Regions from separate parts of the Streptomyces sp. NPDC004609 genome, predicted to be linked through region 3. Evidence: riboswitches for the same ligand, from Rfam matches in the RefSeq annotation. Region 3 holds a riboswitch; each other region holds the start of a gene.
What was found. A riboswitch is a leader RNA that binds a small molecule or an ion and turns the genes downstream of it on or off. The one in region 3 is predicted to bind thiamine pyrophosphate.
Positions count from the first base shown of each region.

Region 1: it holds a riboswitch for thiamine pyrophosphate, as region 3 does, so the genes downstream of both, ACFYT4_RS11750 (thiamine ABC transporter substrate binding subunit) here and thiO (glycine oxidase ThiO) in region 3, are expected to answer to the same signal.
Region 2: it holds a riboswitch for thiamine pyrophosphate, as region 3 does, so the genes downstream of both, thiC (phosphomethylpyrimidine synthase ThiC) here and thiO (glycine oxidase ThiO) in region 3, are expected to answer to the same signal.

Region 1 is NZ_JBIALS010000009.1:38,966-41,226, reverse strand. It holds gene rlmN (23S rRNA (adenine(2503)-C(2))-methyltransferase RlmN) at 1-815, shown strand, start outside; TPP riboswitch at 1,044-1,154, shown strand; gene ACFYT4_RS11750 (thiamine ABC transporter substrate binding subunit) at 1,237-2,261, shown strand, end outside.
Region 2 is NZ_JBIALS010000005.1:98,872-101,132, reverse strand. It holds gene ACFYT4_RS06625 (YibE/F family protein) at 1-574, opposite strand, end outside; TPP riboswitch at 647-805, shown strand; gene thiC (phosphomethylpyrimidine synthase ThiC) at 798-2,261, shown strand, end outside.
Region 3 is NZ_JBIALS010000026.1:114,356-116,616, forward strand. It holds gene ACFYT4_RS24570 (NAD(P)/FAD-dependent oxidoreductase) at 1-554, opposite strand, end outside; gene ACFYT4_RS24575 (hypothetical protein) at 602-982, opposite strand; TPP riboswitch at 1,090-1,202, shown strand; gene thiO (glycine oxidase ThiO) at 1,200-2,261, shown strand, end outside.

The sequences.
Region 1 (2,261 bases), on a different contig from region 3:
CCCTGTGGCGGCTGCACGACGGCACCCTCGTCGAGTCCGTGCTGATGCGGTACCCGGACCGGGTCACGATGTGCATCTCGTCCCAGGCGGGCTGCGGGATGAACTGCCCGTTCTGCGCCACGGGACAGGCGGGGCTCGACCGCAATCTGTCCACCGCCGAGATCGTGCACCAGATCGTCGACGGGATGCGCGCGCTGCGTGACGGCGAGGTGCCCGGCGGCCCGGCGCGGCTGTCGAACATCGTGTTCATGGGGATGGGCGAGCCCCTCGCCAACTACAAGCGGGTCGTGGGCGCGATCCAACGGCTCACCGATCCCGAGCCGGACGGGCTCGGCATCTCGCAGCGCGGGATCACCGTCTCGACGGTCGGTCTGGTGCCCGCGATGCTGCGCTTCGCCGACGAGGGCTTCAAGTGCCGTCTCGCCGTGTCGCTGCACGCGCCCGACGACGAGCTGCGCGACACCCTCGTTCCGGTCAACACCCGCTGGAAGGTACGGGAGGTCCTGGACGCCGCCTGGGCGTACGCGGACCGGTCCGGCCGCCGGGTCTCCATCGAGTACGCGCTGATCCGCGACATCAACGACCAGGGCTGGCGCGGTGACCTGCTGGGCCGCCTGCTCAAGGGCAAGCGGGTCCACGTCAATCTGATCCCGCTCAATCCGACTCCGGGGTCCCAGTGGACCGCGTCCCGGCCCGAGGACGAGAAGGCGTTCGTCGAGGCGATCGCCGCCCATGGCGTACCGGTGACCGTGCGGGACACCCGGGGGCAGGAGATCGACGGGGCGTGCGGACAGCTCGCCGCGACCGAGCGCTGACCTCGGCCCCGGGGCCGGTCTCCGGGATCGGCCCCGTACCGGCACCCCCACACCGCCTCTGCCACCGCACCGGCCCGCGGTACGGCCCACGGTGCGGCCCGCGGACCGGGCCACCCGTACCGGTCACTCGTACCGGCACCCCGTGCCCGGACGCGCCCCGAGCGGACAAATGACCCGCACCTGACATCGCGCGCTCCCGGCCTTGTACTCTGGGCTCGAACACGTGCATGCATCCGACAGGGGAGCGCCACAGCGCTGAGAGTGCGGTACCCATCAGACCGCAGACCCTCTGAACCTTGCCCAGGTCATTCTGGGTAGGAAGTTCGGTCGTAACTCAAGCTGTTGCGCCCTGCCCGGATTCTCGTCAGAGGACCGGGCAGGGCCGCGTCTCTTCCTGGCCACCCCCAGGAGGAATGATCCAGTGAGCACCACCAGGAAGATCACGGTCGCCGCGCTGGCCGCCGCGCTCGGCGTCACCACCCTCACCGCCTGTGGCGGGGAGACGAAGGACTCGCCGTCCGGCGGAGCCGAAGGACCGAAGGCGAAGACCGTCACGCTGGTGACGCACGACTCGTTCGCCGCGTCCGGCTCCGTGCTCAAGGAGTTCACCCGGGAAACCGGTTACACCGTCAAGGTGCTCAAGAGCGGTGACGCCGGAGAGGCGCTCAACAAGGAGATCCTCACCAAGGGCTCCCCGCAGGGCGATGTCTTCTTCGGCGTCGACAACACCCTCCTCTCGCGCGCCCTCGACAACGGGCTGTTCACCCCGTACGAGGCCAAGGGGCTGGCGGAGATTCCGCGGGCGGTGCAACTCGACGGCGACAAGCACCGGGTGACGCCCGTCGACACGGGCGACATCTGCGTCAACTACGACAAGAAGTACTTCGCCGACAGGAAGCTCGCACCGCCGCAGTCCTTCGACGATCTGCTCAAGCCCGCGTACAAGAACCTGCTCGTGACCGAGAACGCCGCCACGTCGTCCCCCGGCCTCGGCTTCGTCCTCGGCACGGTGGCACGCTACGGCGAGGGTTCCTCCCAGGGCGCGGACGCCGGGGGGTGGCAGGGCTACTGGAAGAAGCTCAAGGCGAACGGCGTCAAGGTCGTCAGCGGCTGGGAGCAGGCGTACAACGAGGAGTTCTCCGGCTCGGCGGGCGGCAGGAAGGCCAAGGGCGACCGGCCGCTCGTCGTCTCGTACGCCTCCAGCCCGCCGGTCGAGGTCCTCTACTCGGACCCGCAGCCGGCCGAGGCGCCGACCGGGGTCGCCACCGGCACCTGCTTCCGTCAGATCGAGTTCGCCGGGCTGCTGAAGGGCGCGAAGAACGAGGACGGCGGCAAGGCGCTGCTGGACTTCATGGTCTCGAAGAAGTTCCAGGAGGACATGCCGCTGAACATGTTCGTCAACCCGGTGGTGGAGGGGGCGAAGCTGCCGGAGCTGTTCACCCGCTT
Region 2 (2,261 bases), on a different contig from region 3:
CCATCGGGACCTTGCGGTTCACATCGATCACGGAGTACTGGAGATCGCGGGGCGCGTCGGGGGCGTACGCCACCACCACTCCCTGCCCCTTCTCCAGCTGCCGTGACGCGTCGGGCTGGATGATCTCGGTGAAGGTGCGTCCCTTGTCCTTGCCGCTGGTGACCTCGATCGTCGCCTTCTTGCAGTCGCCCTGTTGGGCGTTGACCGCCTCGCGCCCCTGGGGAGTGCCGGTGTCGCCCGTGGGCGGGACCTGCGCGACGTTCACGTCCTTGCAGTCGACGGTGTCGACCCGCGTGACCGTCCCCTGCTGGGTCTGGCGGTCGAAGCCCACACCGGTGCGCTCATGGCCGGGCGCGGAGCCGGGCCAGAGGACCACCAGACCCACGGCGACCGCGGTGGCGAAGGGAATCAGCACCGCGGCGATGACCTTGCGCAGATGCCGGGAGACGGGGGCCGCCGGGCCGTGGCCGTGGGTGTGGCCGTGGACGTGCCCGTCGGGCTCGGACGGCTCCTGTCGCCGGGGGGGCTGCGAAGGTCCGTGCGGCTGCTGGGGGTCGGACGGTGAAGAGGTCACCGGCCGATCATCGCAAGAACGGACGGGGGCACCCTGTTCAGCACGCCAGACATGACGCTAGCGTGGTGGCACCTTTGCACACGCGGGAGCTCGGAGCACCGGGCTGAGAGGGCGCTGATCGCCGTACGACCCGTCTGGCCAACGCCAGTACGCCGTCTGCGGAAACCGCTGCGTCGACCGCCGAACCTGTTACCGGGTAATGCCGGCGTAGGGAGTAGGTCTCATGACCGTTCAGGATGCACGCACGCCTGCCGCCGACCGGAACGCAGACCGGGCCGCCGGGTCCGGCGAGCGCAAGCCGGGCTGGCACAAGGGATATGTCGAGGGCTCACGCCCCGACCTCCGGGTGCCGGTCCGTCACGTGCACCTCACCAACGGGACGGATGTGACGCTGTACGACACATCCGGTCCGTACACCGACCCCACCGTCGAGACCGATGTACGCCGCGGCCTGCCGCCGCTACGGGAGCACTGGATCACCGGGCGCGGAGACACCGAGGAGTACGCGGGCCGTCCCGTGCGCCCCGAGGACGACGGGATCAAGCACACATCGCCGCGTGGCGGGCTCAGGAACCTCGACGCGGTCTTCCCCGGCCGTCCGCGCCAGCCCCGCCGGGGCCGTGACGGGCGGGCGGTGACCCAGCTCGCCTATGCCCGACGGGGCGAGATCACCCCGGAGATGGAGTACGCGGCCATCCGGGAGAACGTTTCCCCCGAGGTCGTACGGGAGGAGATCGCCGCAGGCCGCGCGGTGCTGCCGGCCAACGTCAACCACCCGGAGATCGAGCCGATGATCATCGGCAAGCGGTTCCTGGTGAAGGTCAACGCCAACATCGGCAACTCCGCCGTCACCTCCTCCATCGAGGAGGAGGTCGAGAAGATGACCTGGGCGACCCGCTGGGGAGCCGACACGGTGATGGACCTGTCGACGGGCCGCAACATCCACACCACCCGCGAGTGGGTCCTGCGCAACTCGCCCGTGCCGATCGGCACCGTCCCGCTCTACCAGGCCCTGGAGAAGGTCGACGGCAGGGCCGAGGAGCTGAGCTGGGAGGTCTACAAGGACACGGTGATCGAACAGGCCGAGCAGGGCGTCGACTACATGACCGTCCACGCCGGAGTGCTGCTGCGCTACGTCCCGCTCACCGCCCGCCGCAAGACGGGGATCGTCTCGCGCGGCGGCTCGATCATGGCGGCCTGGTGTCTGGCGCACCACAGGGAATCGTTCCTGTACGAGAACTTCGAGGAACTGTGCGAGATCCTCGCCGCCTACGACGTGACGTACTCGCTCGGGGACGGACTGCGGCCCGGTTCGATCGCGGACGCCAACGACGAGGCGCAGTTCGCGGAGTTGCGGACGCTCGGGGAACTCAACCGGATCGCCAAGCGTTTCCAGGTTCAGACGATGATCGAAGGCCCCGGTCACGTCCCGATGCACAAGATCAAGGAGAACATCGACCTCCAGCAGGAGATCTGCGAGGAGGCCCCCTTCTACACGCTCGGCCCGCTCACGACGGATGTGGCCCCCGCGTACGACCACATCACCTCCGGCATCGGAGCGGCGATGATCGCCTGGTGGGGCACGGCCATGCTCTGCTACGTCACTCCCAAGGAACATCTCGGTCTGCCGAACCGGGACGATGTGAAGACCGGCGTCATCACCTACAAGATCGCGGCACACGCGGCC
Region 3 (2,261 bases):
GCGCCCGCCAGCGGCCGGTCCGCGGCCTCGACGACCGTGACCGAGCAGCCCGCCCCGCGGGCGGCGGTGGCGAACTCCGCGCCGATCCAGCCCGCGCCGACGACCACGATGTCGTGCCGTGTGCCGAGGACGGGCCGGAGCCGCTCGGCGTCGTCCAGGGTGCGCAGCAGGTGGACCCCGGGCACGGACGCGATGCCGGGCAGACCGATCGGTTCCGCACCGGACGCGATGACGAGGACGTCGTACGGGACGGGCCCGGCCTCGGTGTCCAGCTCATGCGCGCCCGGGCGCACCGCGGTCGCCTCACAGCCGAGGCGGAGCTCGACGGCGAGCTCCTCGAAGTCGACCTCGAAGGCCGATCCCTCCGCCGTGCCGAGGAGGATCGCCTTGGAGAGCGGTGGCCTGTCGTACGGCTGATGGGGTTCCGCGCCGATGACGGTGACGGAGCCGGTGAATCCCTCTTCACGCAGGGCGACGGCGGTCTGCACACCGGCCATGCCCGCTCCGACGACGACCACGCGGCGCGTCCGCTGCTGTTTCTGCTGCTCGCTCACCCGTCAACCTTACGCACCTGACGGACCGTCAGAAAAGAGGCTCCCCCTCACGGCCCCGCGCTACGGCCCCGCGGGGAGCCCACGCCGCGCTGTCGCCGCTCCTCCACGACGCTCGTCCCGCGCCCCGGCTGTGACTCCCACTCCCAGCTCTCCTCAAGGCGCACCCGCCCGTCGGGCAGCTCCACGACCGTCGAGACACAGTGCCCCGACGAGGTGGTGCCGTCCGTCTTCAGCTGCACATAGCGGAAATCGAGCCGGTCGCCGTCACGGGTGCCCACCAGATGCCCCCGGACCACGTCCCCGCCTGCGTACTCGGCCCAGATCCGGCCCTCCTCCTCGTGGTACGCGAACCGGGTGCGGGTGCCCACCTGGCCCGGGGCCTGATCCGCGACCGGGGAGAGCACCAGTCCGTCGAGCGACCTTGCCATGGCGACTCACTCCCTCGTGCTGCGCCCTCCCGGGCGGCGGCGGGCGGGGGCCGCCGCCCGGCACCACGTCTACTGCGAGTCGAGGGCTGGGGTTAGGGTGGCCACCGTAAAGCACTCGCGGGAGTCCGGACGCACCGGGCTGAGAGGGAGGCTGGACGGCCTCCGACCGTACGAACCTGATCCGGGTCATGCCGGCGAAGGGAGGGGCTCGCCGCCCATGTCGCACACCTCCGGTCCGTCCGAGCCGCCCGGGGCGTCCCCGTCCTGCCCCGCCGGGTGGCGCGTCCCCGCCCCGGCGCCACCGCCGGACAGCGCGCCCCCCGCACCGCCCGCGGGCACCGCCCCGGCGCCACCGGAGCCGCACCGCTCCTCGCCGGGGCCCGGCCGCGGTTCCCGTGTCCCGGACGTCCTCGTCGTCGGCGGCGGCATCATCGGGCTGGCCACGGCGTGGCGGACCGCGCAGCGCGGCCTGAAGGTCACCGTCGTCGATCCCGAACCCGGTGGCGGAGCCGCGCACGTGGCCGCCGGAATGCTCGCGGCGGTCACCGAACTCCACTACGGCGAACAGACCCTGCTGGCTCTCAATGTGGAGTCCGCCCGCCGCTACCCCGCCTTCGCCGCGGAGCTGGAGGAGGCGAGCGGCCGGGGCATCGGCTACCGCGCCTGCGGCACCCTGGCCGTCGCGCTCGACGCCGACGACCGGGCCCATCTCCGCGAGCTCCACGCGCTTCAGCGCCGCTCCGGTCTGGAGTCGGAGTGGCTGACCGGCCGGGAGTGCCGCCGTCTCGAACCCATGCTCGCACCCGGTGTGCGCGGCGGTCTGCGGGTCGACGGCGACCACCAGGTCGACCCACGGCGGCTCGCGTCCGCACTGGTCACGGCCTGTGAGCGGGCCGGGGTGACGCTGTGGCGCGGCTGGGCGGACCGGCTCCTCGTCGAACGCGACCGGGCGAGTGGAGTCGCCCTCACCGACGGCCGGGAGCTGACCGCCGGCCAGGTCGTGCTCGCGGGTGGCAGCCTCAGCGGACGGCTCGCCGGGGTCCCGGACGACGTCCTCCCGCCCGTGCGCCCTGTGAAGGGGCAGGTGCTGCGGCTGACCGTGCCCCCCGCGCACGCTCCCTTCCTGTCCAGGACCGTCCGGGCCGTGGTGCGCGGCAGCTCCGTCTATCTGGTGCCGCGCGAGAGCGGGGAGCTCGTCGTGGGCGCCACCAGTGAGGAACTGGGCTGGGACACCACCGTCACCGCGGGCGGTGTCTACGAACTGCTGCGCGACGCCCAC